One region of the Psychrobacillus sp. FSL K6-2843 genome, then DNA from elsewhere that is predicted to be linked to it. Evidence: riboswitches for the same ligand, from Rfam matches in the RefSeq annotation. Region 1 holds a riboswitch; each other region holds the start of a gene.
What was found. Region 1 has a riboswitch for S-adenosylmethionine ahead of metA (homoserine O-succinyltransferase). Riboswitches for the same ligand answer to the same signal wherever they lie in the genome.
Positions count from the first base shown of each region.

Region 2: another riboswitch for S-adenosylmethionine. It lies ahead of MKY94_RS09345 (MetQ/NlpA family ABC transporter substrate-binding protein); the one in region 1 lies ahead of metA (homoserine O-succinyltransferase).
Region 3: another riboswitch for S-adenosylmethionine. It lies ahead of MKY94_RS02485 (methionine biosynthesis PLP-dependent protein); the one in region 1 lies ahead of metA (homoserine O-succinyltransferase).

Region 1 covers NZ_CP152021.1:1,978,073-1,982,880, reverse strand. Annotated here, with positions in the region: gene speD (adenosylmethionine decarboxylase) at 233-1,048, opposite strand; gene metA (homoserine O-succinyltransferase) at 1,251-2,159, opposite strand; SAM riboswitch class I at 2,359-2,463, opposite strand; gene abc-f (ABC-F type ribosomal protection protein) at 2,553-4,418, opposite strand; gene MKY94_RS09920 (RAxF-45 family protein) at 4,527-4,658, opposite strand; gene MKY94_RS09915 (hypothetical protein) at 4,730-4,808, opposite strand, start outside.
Region 2 covers NZ_CP152021.1:1,871,214-1,876,021, reverse strand. Annotated here, with positions in the region: gene MKY94_RS09360 (carbon-nitrogen family hydrolase) at 1-395, opposite strand, end outside; gene MKY94_RS09355 (pyridoxal phosphate-dependent aminotransferase) at 481-1,644, shown strand; gene MKY94_RS09350 (PPC domain-containing DNA-binding protein) at 2,061-2,564, opposite strand; SAM riboswitch class I at 2,716-2,828, shown strand; gene MKY94_RS09345 (MetQ/NlpA family ABC transporter substrate-binding protein) at 2,923-3,741, shown strand; gene MKY94_RS09340 (ATP-binding cassette domain-containing protein) at 3,799-4,808, shown strand, end outside.
Region 3 covers NZ_CP152021.1:502,354-507,161, reverse strand. Annotated here, with positions in the region: gene MKY94_RS02495 (ABC transporter permease subunit) at 1-676, opposite strand, end outside; gene MKY94_RS02490 (ABC transporter ATP-binding protein) at 922-2,664, shown strand; SAM riboswitch class I at 2,734-2,838, shown strand; gene MKY94_RS02485 (methionine biosynthesis PLP-dependent protein) at 3,006-4,124, shown strand; gene MKY94_RS02480 (aminotransferase class I/II-fold pyridoxal phosphate-dependent enzyme) at 4,124-4,808, shown strand, end outside.

The DNA.
Region 1 (4,808 bases):
TTTCAGCCATATTATTTCATGAAGTAAGAGTCGTCTAAGTAGTTCACTGAACATTAAATGATAAATCAACCTTTTTTATGACTATTGTCTTACAACTGGTTTATTCGGCTATAAAATTTCTTTCCGGTCATAAATTTTTCTATCCGGTCATAAACTTGGTCTATCCGGTCATAAAGTCCATTCTTCACACAAATGAAAAGCTCTGAGTGATTTACTCAGAGCTTTTTTCAATTTAATCTGATCGAGTCATGTTTTTTGCGTAAAAGATTTCGTCCATTTCTGTTTTTAGCTTTTTCGTTATCAATATTTTTTCTTCTTCTGAAAGTTCATCTTCGTTGTAGCCAAATAGGTAATTATTCAAGTCAAACTGCTTTAGCTTACATTTAGTATGAAAAATATTTTCCTGATAAACGTTAACATCGATCATATGGTAAAATTCCTGCAAAGCATCTGGGATATAATTTTGAATGGAATTAATATCGTGATCTATGAATAATTTATGGCCTTTCACATCTCTCGTGAACCCTCTCACTCGATAATCCATGACCATCACGTCAGTTTCAAAGGAATGAATCAAATAATTTAGTGCTTTTAATGGAGAAATTTCTCCGCAAGTAGAAATATCTATATCTGCTCTAAAAGTACTGATTCCTTCATCCGGGTGATATTCCGGATAAGTATGAACAGTAATATGGCTTTTATCTAGGTGACCAAGTACAGTTTCTGGTATTGGCCCCGGAGATTGCTTAAATGATTCTATCGGTGTTTGATCGACAGGTCCTTCCGATACTAAAATGGTTACACTTGCACCCTGCGGCTCGTAATCCTGCTGTGCAATATTTAATATATTCGCTTCTATAATTTCGGATACTTTGGTTAGTATATTAGTTAAGCGTTCAGCGTTATATTGCTCATCAATATATTCTATATATTTTTCCCTTTCTTCCTTGGTTCTCGTATAACAGATATCATACATATTAAAGCTTAGTGTTTTCGTTAGATTATTAAACCCATGTAACTCGATTCTTTGTTTTGGTGTCAAACTCATAGACCTAACCTCGCTTCCAATAAAGTGTAAATCAATTCCATTTAAAAATATGTTTCTTTGCATAATACAATGTCTCTTCTCTTTTGTTTTCCCTAATATCTGAATAAATAAAACTAAAAATAGGAAAAACTCCTGTTTAAATAAACAGGAGTTTAATATACAAGACAAATAATACTTCCTTCTGACTGTTCAATTAAACATATTATTCCCAATCATAAGGTGTAGCTTGGTATACATAGTAATTTAACCAGTTTGAAAATAATAGATGCGTATGAGCCTTCCATGTATTCAATGGTTGACTAGAAGGATCATTGTTAGGGAAATAGTATTTAGGCATCTGAACCTCTATTCCTTTGTTGAGATCTCTATTATATTCCTCTGCTAAAGTATTTGCATCATACTCTAAGTGACCAGTCACCATCACATATTTGTTGTCATTCGATTTCACAAGAAAGACTCCAGCTTCCTCAGAATTGGCAAGTACGGTTAGGTGCTCATTCTTTTCAATTTCTTCTCTTGAAACAGATGTATAACGCGATACAGGGGCATTAAATTCGTCATTAAATCCTCTTACTAGATCCTCGACCTGATCAATTAAAATGTGCCTAAACACTCCTGAACACTTTTGATCAAGAGGAAATTTATCAATTCCATAATGGTAATAAAGAGCTGCTTGGGCACCCCAGCAAATATGTAACGTTGAGGTCACATTCGATTTAGACCATTCCATGATTTCCTTCATCTCTCTCCAGTAATCTACTTCTTCGAATGGAAGTTGCTCAATTGGAGCACCAGTAATAATCATCCCATCATACTTTTTTTCCTTAATTTCATCAAATGTCGAATAAAATGTATTTAGATGAGTTTTACTAGCATTTTTAGATTCGTATGTTGCTGTATTCATAAATGTTATATTTACTTGTAATGGTGTATTACCTAAAAGTCTTAGTAGCTGTAACTCTGTTTTTTCTTTTTCAGGCATAAGATTGAAAATAACGATGTTGAGTGGACGAATATCTTGTGTATATGCTCTTTCTTGATCCATTACAAAGATTTTCTCTTCTTTTAATAATTTTGTTGCCGGTAATTGTTTTGGAATATTAATAGGCAATTTATTTCCTCCTTATAGAAAAGCACTAGAACTAACGTTTGTACAGTGAAAACATAGATACAATTACAAAGCAATTCAGATTTTACTTGAACCTTGTGGGTAAAGTCTGAGCTAGACAACCAAAAACCAGATACTTTTTTTCAAACAAAAATGCCCCTCTTTCCATGTAAGAAAAGAGGGGCAGAAAGTTGCTCTTTAGCTCTTATCTTCCAAGATAATGTCTTGTAGGAGTTAGCACCTTTCTGTAAAACAGAGGTTGCTGAAGCTTCAACGGGCCTAATCCCTTCGCTTCTCTTGATAAGAATATTTAATTGTTATAATTATTTGTCAATAAATAATATTAGCATGGTCTCTTATTTATATCAACCCATTTTCAAGAATAGCCTATTAATCTCATAGTTCTAACCACTTCTCCATTAATTGTTCCAACTGCTCTTCTGCGTGCAATTTCTTCAAGCTTAATGACTCATAGATTGACCAGTCTGCCTCTAAGTTAATCTGATTTTCTAAGTCACTTATTATCTTCTCTAGCTCATTTATTTGGTGCTCTAGTGGAACCTTATTTTCTTGTTTAGTGGTTGGTGATTTTTTTATGGGATGCTGCTCCTTTATTTCTTTCTCCGAATTTTGTTTAGAGCTAAATTCAACCCATTTTTCTCTTGCCCATTCAAACGGGCCTTCATAAGTTGTAAGCTTGCCATTCTCTAGCCAAACAGTTCTTGAAAATAGTTTATTTAAGAAATATCTATCATGGGAAACAGCAATAATTGTTCCACTAAAATCATCGAGTGCTTCTTCTAACACCTCACAAGAATCAATGTCCAGATGGTTAGTTGGTTCATCTAATATTAAACAATTGATGTCTTGATGCATTAACTGTGCTAGACGAAGACGCATTCTTTCTCCACCGCTTAAATCAGCAACTCTTTTGAAAACATCGGGTCCGTAGAACATAAACTTCGCTAAAATGTGGCGCGCTTCTCCTTCACTAACGTTCACTTCACCTCTGAAAATATCTATCAATCGAGCTTTTGGATCTCCTATCTCAAAATGTTGAGATAGGTAGCCAAGTCTTACATTACTCCCAAATCGAGCTTCCCCTATATCAATTGTTTCTTCCCCTCTGAGAATATTTAATATGGTTGTTTTACCCGTTCCATTTCTTCCTACTATAGCAAGTCGATCTTTCCAATAAACATGCATATCTGTGTCATTTAAAATCTTTTTATCTCCAAAGCATTTGGAGACGCTCTCCATTATTACTACTTCTTTTCCACTTCTAGGTGCTGCGTCAAATGTCAGGTTCATTTTTTTAGGATCTATCAAAGGCTTTCGAACCTTTTCCATACGTTCTAGAGCTCGTTCCATATTTCTCGCTTGTCGATGAAGTCCTGCATTTGGAGGAACAGCCTGATTAGCCCAAATTTTCAATCTCTTAATGGCTTCTCTCATTTTTTTTATCTTTTTTTGTTGTTCCTCATATTGCTGGAATTCACGAGTCAGCTTTTCTTCCTTCTCTATTAAAAACGAAGAATAATTACCATGATAAAGTGTTAACATCCCGTCCTCAAGATCGGCAACATTAGTGACAACCGTATCTAGGAAATATCGGTCGTGTGAAATTAAAACTACAGTCCCTGAATAGTTAACCAAATATTCCTCCAGCCACTCTATAGCATACAAATCCAAATGATTGGTCGGCTCATCCAAAAGTAATAACTGTGGTCTGGTTAGAAGAAGCTGTCCAAGCATTATTTTTGTTTGCTCACCCCCACTTAAACTTGAAAAAGTCTGATTGACAAAGCCACTTAGCTGTAACCCTTGAATTACTTTATCAATTTCCGAGTCAATACCGTATCCACCCTGTAAAGTGAATTTTTCCTGAATATCCCCATACTGTTTTAAGAGCTTTTCTAATATCTCAGAATCAGCTACTGCAAGCTCATGTTCTAGTTCGCTCATCTTTTGCTGAAGTAGCCTTATATCCTCAAAAGCATCATATAGCAGATCTTTCCCTGTAATATGGTTTTCAAAAGTGGGGATTTGAGCAAGATAACCTATTTTTGTCCCCTTTTTGAAGGTTATCGTACCTTGATCTGGTTTTTCTATACCTGCAATCATTTTAAAAAGAGTTGTTTTACCGCTTCCATTTCTACCAACTATCCCTAATTTTTCTCCAGACCTTACATCCAAGGTTAAATCCTCAAATATTGTGTTTCCACCAAGCATTTTACTAATTTCCTGTATTTTACATATCATTCTAATTCGCTTCCTCTCCAAAATATAGCTGGAAGCATTTTTCTGCATACAAAAAGACTGCTCCATAAGCGAGCAGTCTCCTAAATGTGGTTCAGAAAGAATGGCTTATCAGCTGTGAATTTCATGTAACTGTTTAAAAAAGGACAGACTGGTCCCGTTCTTAGTAAATCCATGAGTAATCGCACAGGATATGGATAAAAATCCCAAAATAAATCCATGTGCATTCACAGCGTTTTTCATTCCTTCTTCACCTCCGGTCATTAATGTAAGACTATTTTAACATATTCCACTATTTTGTACAATGTGAATTTTTATTCGTCACCTTTTAAGCCCTCTAAGCCAGGATCGTTAAGCTCGTTCGTGTTTGGCATTCCTTCATCATTTTCTTTA
Region 2 (4,808 bases), 110 kb from region 1:
AAAATATTCTTACTGTCTCCAGCTTTTAAATATAAATGCTCATCCATTAGCTTAAATAAATGGGCCTTGTCGTACTCAGCGATTAGCTCTCCCGAATGGTTTACGATATACATGGTATTGTAAAAGGAGTTCTTTTTTTTCGTCGAAACCGAGCCACCCACTATATGTATATGTAATTCTTTCGCAAGTTTAACTAGAAATTCCTTCGTCTTTACCCCTTTATCATCTGCTATATCTTCTAATCTCGTTAAATCATATCCCGTGTTCCACATCTCCGGCAAAACTATAAGATTTGCTCCTTGTATAGCTGCTTCTCTAATTTTCTTTTCTACTCTTTTAAAATTTTCTTTTGGATTACCAAACGCTATATCTAACTGAACACAAGCTATTTTCATTTCGCCACCACCTATAGACATAATACTAAAAAGATTATAAGATTTGACTAATATATGCAACTATTTAGAAAAAGAGGTATTGTCCATGGAATTTTCTGATCGTTTAAAAAATCTCCCTCCCCAATTTTTTGCAACATTAGTACAAAAAGTAGCGAAGGCTGTGGCAGAAGGTAGGGATGTTATCAATCTCGGACAAGGAAACCCTGACCAGCCGACACCTGACCATATTGTACAAGCGCTATCGACAGCAGCACAAAGTCCGCTTTCTCATAAATATTCTCCCTTTAGAGGTATAAACGAGCTAAAGCAAGCGGCCGTAGATTTTTATTCTCGAGAGTATGACGTTAATATAGATCCTAATAAAGAGGTAGCCGTACTTTTTGGTACTAAAATAGGTTTAGTAGAGCTACCTTTAGCTATGATGAATGAGAAGGAATTAATGCTCCTTCCTGACCCTGGTTATCCAGATTATCTCTCTGGAGTAGGACTAGCAAATGTGCAATTTGATACTATGCCACTGTTAGAAGAAAATGCGTTTCTACCCGATTACAAGCAGCTTACCCCGGACCAAAAAGAGGCAGCGAGACTAATGTATTTGAATTATCCTAATAATCCTACGGGAGCCTCTGCTACTTTAGAGTTTTTCCAAGAAACTGTTGAGTTAGCAAAGGAAAATGATATAGCCATTGTCCATGATTTTGCTTACGGAGGCATCGGCTTTGATGGGAAAAAACCTATTAGTTTCTTACAAGCAAAAGGTGCTAAAGAAGTCGGAATTGAAATGTATACGCTATCCAAAACCTATAATATGGCAGGCTGGCGCGTAGGGTTTGCCTTAGGTAATTCTAAAATGATTGAGGCTATCAATATTATACAAGACCATCTTTTTGTCAGCCTCTTTCCTGCTATTCAATCTGCAGCAGCAGAAGCACTAAATGGGTCTCAGGAATGTGTGGAAGAATTAGTGGCACTCTATGAAAAAAGAAGAAATACTTTCATAGAGGCTTGTCGCAAAATTGGTTGGAATGTGAAAGCTCCTGAAGGCTCATTCTTTGCATGGCTTCCTGTACCAAATGGCTATACTAGTGAACAATTTGCTGACATACTTCTAGAAAAAGCAGATGTTGCTGTCGCTGCTGGCAATGGATTTGGTAAACACGGGGAAGGTTATGTACGCATCGGACTTTTAGTTGATGAGGATCGCCTGATTGAGGCTGTTGACCGTATAGAAAAGCTAGAACTTTTTTAAGAATTAGTTACTGTTATCATCTAAAAGATGTTTAAGTGAAGTTAAAAGACACTAATTTCTATGAAAATAATTGATAAATTGTCTTTATAACCGCATAAAAATTTTTATGACCGGATAGCGCGATTTTATGACCGGATAAAAATTTTTATGACCGGATAGCAACGTTTTATGACCGGATAATTTTTTTTATGACCGTTCAATAAAAAACAAGCTTAATCCTCTGGAGGTATCTTACATGAAAAAATTTATAGGACTATTTATACTTGGTATTTTAGTTTATTTTCTCATCACAATATTAATTAGTGTGTTTAAGTGAAATAGCCAACAAAATAAAAAAAGACTACAAAAGTAGTCTTTTTTTATGTCATATTCTATTGTTTATTTGAATTCTTTTATATGTTAACCTACTACACTTTCTATTCCTCTATTGTCCTGGGGAACTTGCTCCCTTGCTCAATCGGATAAAACTGAATTGCACCAGTCTCTTCATCATGTTTCCGATGGAATTCCATCCCTTTTACTTCGGCTAAGACTAGGTCAACCGTAATTACAGGATTCTCACCTTTGATGAAGTGACCTCCAAAAACAGCACCATATTGATCACACATTGATCCGTGAAAATGTGTGGCATATTTTCCTTCTTGCTGACATATAACTCCTGTACCATGTAAAAATTCTATAGGTCCTTCTTTTACGATCATTTCATTATAGGCTACACCTATTTTCGAGGAATCAGCTGGAATTAAATAGACAAAGCCACATTTTTGAAAGCTTCCAAAGCAGCTAACGACAGTGGCAGAAGTAATTTGATTGGCTTCACATATTGCTTCTATCCCTTCTATCAAATCTGTTCCATATTTTAATCTAGCACCAACTATTCTCTCAAAATCACCTACTGCAAAATTTGCTCTTATTGTCATGTCGATTCCTCCAATTGCATAATTATTTATTATCTTATAATTTTAATCTTTTCTAAAAAATTTTACTATTAAAAAATAGCTCTTGACTTTGTTAGTTTAGTATAGTAAATTTTCATTTATAGAATAAACGAAAAACTTAATAGCTTATTATCTCTTATCAAGAGTAGCTGAGGGACTGGCCCGTTGAAGCTCGGCAACCATCTATACCAAAAGTATAGAAAGGTGCTAAATCCTGCAAAACATTTTTGTTTTGGAAGATAAGAGAGGACAATGCATTTTTGTGTGCCTCTCTTTCTTTTTGAAAGAGAGGCTTTTATATTTATTCGAATTCTTTAATAATTATTAAGGAGGAATTTTAATGAAAAAGGTTGGTTTAGTATTATCAGGAGTTCTATTAACGGGGTTGCTTGCGGCTTGTGGTGATGAATCTAAAGGTGACAAAGCCTTAGATGAAAATAAATTAGTCATAGGTGTAACTGCTGGTCCTCACGAACAAATAGCTGAGGTTGCAGCAGAAGTTGCAGCAAAAGATGGACTAGAAATAGAAATTAAAGCTTTTTCTGATTACATACTTCCAAACACAGCACTTTCTGAAGGTAACCTAGACGCAAATAGCTATCAACATGAGCCTTTTCTTGATGCTTTCAACGAAGACCATGGTACTGAGCTAGTACCAGTTGGTAAAACTATTTTAAACCCAATGGGTATTTACTCTGAAAAATTTAAATCGTTCGAAGATTTACCAGAAGGTGCCACATTTGGATTACCAAACGACCCAACTAACGGTTCACGCGCATTATATATACTAGAGGAAAATGGCTTTATTAAAATTAAAGAAGATAAAAAAGAAAATGCTTCTATTTATGATATCGAAGAAAACCCTAAGAATATTGAATTTATCGAATTAGAGGCTGCTCAAATACCGAAACAGCTTAGCGAGGTAGATGCTGCAGCAATCAATACAAATTTTGCTTTGGCTGCTGGCATTAACCCGAAGGAAGACTCAATTCTTTTAGAGTCATCTAACTCTCCATATGTGAACTATATCGTTGTCCGCGCGGAAAACGAAGATGATCCAACCGTTCAAAAGTTTGTAAAAGCTTATCAATCAGAGGAAGTCAGAACATTTATCGAAGAAGAGTTTCAAGGTTCTGTGTTAGCAAGCTGGGATGAGTAGAAATAACAAAAACGTTGCCGCAACCGGTAACGTTTTCTTTAGAAAGGAAGATTTAACATGATAGTTTTAGAGAATATTACAAAGGAATTCATCAGCAAAAGCAACACAGTAAAGGCTGTCAGTAACGTAAGTCTTCATGTAAGAAAAGGTGAAATTCACGGAGTTATCGGCTATAGCGGAGCAGGGAAAAGCACACTTATCAGATGTGTTAACCTGCTCGAAAAGCCAACAAAAGGCAAAGTATACATTAATGGCGAAGAAATAACCCCCCTTCCCCTTCCTCAACTTCGAAAAGTCAGAAACAAAATAGGCATGATTTTTCAAGGATTTAACCTTTTAAAAACTGCCACTGTTTACGACAATATCGCTATACCTTTAAAGCTGCTTGGCTACGACAAGAACGAAGTTAAAAAAAGAGTGGAAAAATATTTAGAAATAGTAGGCTTAACCGATAAGCATAAAAGCTATCCAAACCAGCTTTCTGGCGGCCAAAAGCAACGTGTAGCTATTGCAAGAGCTCTCTCCCAGGAACCAGAAGTATTATTAAGTGATGAAGCAACAAGTGCTCTGGATCCAGAAACGACTGACTCAATATTAGAGCTCTTATTAAAGATCAATAAGGAGTTAGGTATAACTATTCTTTTAATAACTCATGAAATGAATGTTATTCAAAAGATTTGTGATCATGTGTATGTGATGGAAAACGGAGAAGTTGTAGAAGAGAACACAGCTATTAATCTTTTCACGAAGCCTAGTCATCCGACAACTAAAAAGTTCTTAAACACAATTAGTCAACGTAACTTATCCCCTTCCCTTATTTCTCAGCTCCATGTGACGGGTGCAGTCACTCGCTTGACTTTCGTTGGGGAAAGTACTGGAAAACCATTATTAGCAGAGGTTAGTCAGAAGTTTGATGTACAACCAAATATCTTAACGGCCAATATTATTGAATTGAAAAACGGAATTGTCGGTAATATCGTGATTCATTTAGTAGGAGAAAAAAATCAAGTACAATCAGCTATTCGCTTCTTAGAAGAACAAGGAGTTGGAACTGAGAGCTTGGAGGT
Region 3 (4,808 bases), 1.5 Mb from region 1:
TGAGATAAGGCAGGTCTAACCCATGCATTTGATTGAACGCAGCCATCTGTTCCTTAGTGGCACTTTCTCCTAAAAGGTTAGCAGCTGGATCAAAAGGCGATAAATATAAAATGGTGAACACCAAAACCGAAACGCCTGTTATAACAAAGATACTCATGATCAATCTTTCAAAAATAAATTTACTAAACGCATTACTATAAAGACCCAATAAAATATACATCAGTAAGCCAGGAATAAACGAAACAATTAGAAATGCAGTATTCTCTAATAAACCTAAAAAATATGTTGTATAAGTGAGTGGCTTTGTACCATTTAACTCATGTATTTCATTCATTTCATTGGATACAAGCTTTTCTACTCTATCTTCCACGAGTTTATTTATTTCTACTGTCATTTTTTCTTCATTAATTTTTTCATTAAAAAAGGCATGCTTTCGTTCATACTGCTCCTTAAACTCCTCGTATAGTTCCTCTTTTATCCCCCTTGCCACAAGTGAAGACTTTAGATCGCTATTTAAGGAAGAACTAGGATCCTTCTGCTTTTTTAGGTAAAAAAGTAGAAAGGTTATTATATGAACTGGCAAGCCAAGTAAAAATAATAAGATTCTAAAGAAAGAATGATGTTGTAGTCTTCCATAGGTCAAACTTAGTGCGTTGGAAGAAGATTTTCTTCCCATACCAAATACCCCCTCCCTATATTGTATAAATCCGAGTGGTATAGTATAGTATAGATTCGAACTACTATTAAGTCAACGCAAATAATTTGGTTCTATTAAGCGTAGGGTTAAATGCGCCATAATTGTGCGTGTTTAGTCTTCTTTTTTGTAGAAACCGCTCATATTACTTAAAATATACGCTCTCTACTGAAAGAGCATGAATCATAAATAATAAATTGAAGATTTTAATCAGATAGGTGGTTTTCATGGAAACTATTTTAAAAGTAAAAGATTTACAGATTTCTTTTTTAACAAACGACAATGAATTTGAGGCTGTTCGAGGCGTAAGCTTTGAAGTAAGAAAAGGAGAAACACTTGGCATTGTAGGAGAATCAGGTAGTGGAAAAAGTGTCACTGCCCGCTCCATCATGCGCCTGCTGCCTTCTCCCCCCTCCTTCATGAAAAATGGCTCCATTGAATTTTTAGGAGAATCTCTTGAGACAAAAACTGAAAAGGAAATGGAGAGTATTAGAGGAAGAGACATCAGTATGATTTTCCAGGATCCCATGACATCTTTAAACCCTACCATTCGAATTGGCCCACAGATTGCAGAAAGTCTTATCAAGCACCAGCAGCTTTCTAAAAAAAAGGCAAAGAACCAAGCAGTTGAAATCTTGAAGCTAGTAGGCATTAAGAATAGCGAAGAGCGCTACAACCAGTATCCTCACGAATTTTCAGGTGGTATGCGCCAAAGAGTTATGATCGCTATTGCACTTGCCTGCAAGCCAACGCTATTAATAGCAGATGAACCGACAACTGCACTAGACGTTACCATTCAGGCTCAGATTTTGAATTTAATGAAGGATATGCAGCAAAGATTTGGCACCTCCATTATTTTAATCACTCATGATTTGGGTGTAGTTGCAGGTATGTGCGATCGAGTGGCAGTTATGAAAAATGGCGAAATTGTAGAAACCGGGACAACTGAAAAGATATTTGAAAATCCTCAGCATGACTATACAAAAAAATTATTAAATGCACTTCCTCGTTTAGATGAAAGGAAGAAACCCAAGAGACCACCGCTTCGTTCCATTGGTTTAGAAAATGGCAAGCCGTTATTAGAGGTCAAATCTTTAAAGCAGCATTTCCAATTAGGCAAAGGGAATGTGCTGAAGGCCGTGGATGATATCAGCTTCTTCATCAAACCTGGAGAAACCCTTGGACTTGTAGGAGAATCTGGCTCAGGAAAATCAACTACCGGTCGGTCCATTCTTCGGTTACATGAGCCTACGGATGGAGATGTGCTTTATCAGGGAATCGCCATCAACCGTTTGAGTAAAAGTGAATTAAAAACGATGCGACGACATATGCAGATTATCTTTCAGGATCCGTATTCTTCCTTAAATCCTCGTTTAAAGGTGTTAGATATTATCGGCCAGGCATTAGATATTCATCGTTTGAGCAAAAATGCAGAGGAAAGAAAACAACGTGTAGAAGAGTTACTAAAAATGGTAGGGTTGGATTCCTCCCATGCCATGCGTTATCCACATGAGTTTTCAGGTGGGCAACGACAACGAATCGGCATTGCCCGAGCACTGGCAGTAGAGCCTGACTTTATCGTCTGTGATGAACCACTATCAGCTTTAGACGTTTCTATACAGGCACAAATTGTAGAACTACTAGAGGATTTACAGCATAGACTAGGTCTAACTTACCTTTTCATCGCACATGATCTATCTATGGTTAAGCATATTAGTGATCGGGTAGCGGTGATGTATGCTGGTAAAATTGTGGAGCTTGCGGAAAGTGAAGAGCTTTATTCTAACCCACAACATCCTTATACAAAATCCCTATTAGCAGCAATCCCTATTCCTGATCCTAAGGTAGAAGCTAAGAAAAAAAGGAAGCTTTTGGAGGAATCAAATGTAGAGGATAGATATCAATTGAAGCAATCTAAGCTTGTGGAAGTTTCCTCCGGTCACTGGGTAGCAATTCCAAATGTGAAATAACTCTTGAATTTATATTCATCCCATGATAAACTTACTTATCGCTAAATTTTGAAAATTATATATTTTTATTTCTTATCAAGAGAGACGGAGGGATTGGCCCTATGATGTCTCAGCAACCAGCCATTATAGGTGTGGTGCTAAATCCAATAGACATTTTTGTCTTGAAGATAAGAAGAATGACTTCAATCTATATTGGGGGTTCTCTTCTTATGAAGAGAGCCCTCTTTTTATTTGGCAAAATGCTTCTATTCTATATTTATCCTGAATTTTTTTATCTTAGAGTCTACTTTGTGATTTATTTTCGAAATGTTGAACCTATTAATAATAAGAGGTGAATAACAATGTCCAAAACTCACATTAATACACAATTAGTTCAATTAGGTAATCATTGTGATCCAAAAACTGGAGCAGTTAATCCTCCTATCTATTTATCCACAGCCTATAAACATCATGGTCTTGGCCAATCTACCGGCTATGACTATACTCGAACTAAAAACCCTACACGAGCTATTTTAGAGGAGGGAATAGCCAAGCTAGAGCAAGGCGATACAGGATTTTCCTGTAGTTCGGGAATGGCAGCCATTCAATTGGTCCTTTCCCTTTTCCGTTCAGGTAATGAATTGATTGCCCCAGAGGACTTATATGGAGGTACTTATCGCCTTTTCAATCAATATTCTGACTCCTATAATATTAGGACTATTTATAGTAAATTTACCTCTTACGTAGAGGTGGAATCTCTTATTACCAAAAATACGAAGGCAATCTTTCTTGAAACACCTACTAATCCGTTAATGCAAGAGATTGATATTCAGCTATACGCGGAGTTAGCTAAGAAGCATGAGTTACTTTTAATTGTGGATAATACCTTCCTAACTCCTTTTTTACAAAGGCCAATAGAACTTGGCGCAGACATTGTCATACATAGTGCTACTAAATATATCGGAGGTCACAATGATGTACTGGCTGGGTTGGTTGTATCAAAAGGCATTAAATTGGGCGAGAAATTACAGGCTAACCATAACGCAGCAGGTGCAGTCCTTTCACCATTTGATTCATGGCTGTTGATACGTGGGTTAAAAACTCTCCATCTAAGAATGAAACAGCATGAAGCAAACGCAAAGAAGTTAGTAAAATTTTTAGAGCAACAGCATTTAATAAAAGATGTTCTCTATGCAGGCAAGGGTGGCATGCTCTCCTTCCGTCTTCAAAGAAGCGAACTGGTAGGTCCTTTTTTAGAAAAGCTAAAGTTAATCATATTTGCTGAAAGTCTTGGTGGTGTGGAAAGCTTCATTACTTACCCTGCCACTCAAACACACGCAGATATACCAGAATCTGAACGGATTGCTCGGGGAGTAGATAATAGTTTATTAAGGTTTTCTGTTGGTATTGAGGAAGCGGAAGATTTAATCAATGACCTAAAGCAAGTATTTGTAGCTTTAGAGAAGGAGGTTATTGTTTAATGGAGTCTATTCATCAACAACTTGAAACTAGTTTAATTACTGCTTCAACTCGAGGTAATTATGAAAGAAGAACCGGTGCTGTGAATGTTCCAATCTATTTATCTTCTACCTTCCATCAGGAAAGTTTTGATAGCTTCGGCCCCTTTGATTATAGTCGGTCTGGTAATCCAACCAGAGAAGCATTAGAAAAAACCATAGCAGAGCTAGAGGGTGGTACGCGAGGATTTGCTTTCGCTTCTGGTCTGGCAGCGATATCAACCTCTTTAATGCTGTTATCTGCCGGAGACCATATAATCATGACGGAGGACGTTTATGGTGGCACCTTTCGCTTTGTGACAGAGGTTTTACCTCGCTTTGGTATAGAGCATTCTTTTGTTAACCTTTCTAATTTAGATGCTGTTGAGCAGGCAATTCAGTCCAATACCAAACTAATATATATAGAAACTCCCTCAAATCCGAGAGTAGGTATAACTGATATTGCCGGTATTGTAGACATAGCTAAAGCCAATAATTCTCTAACCTTTTTAGACAATACCTTCATGACACCACTCTACCAAAGGCCGCTCGAATTAGGTGTAGACGTTGTTTTGCATAGTGCAACTAAGTTCTTGTCTGGACATAGTGATATCATTGCCGGCCTTGCAGTTACAAAGGATGAGTTGCTTGGTAGCAAGTCAGGTTTTC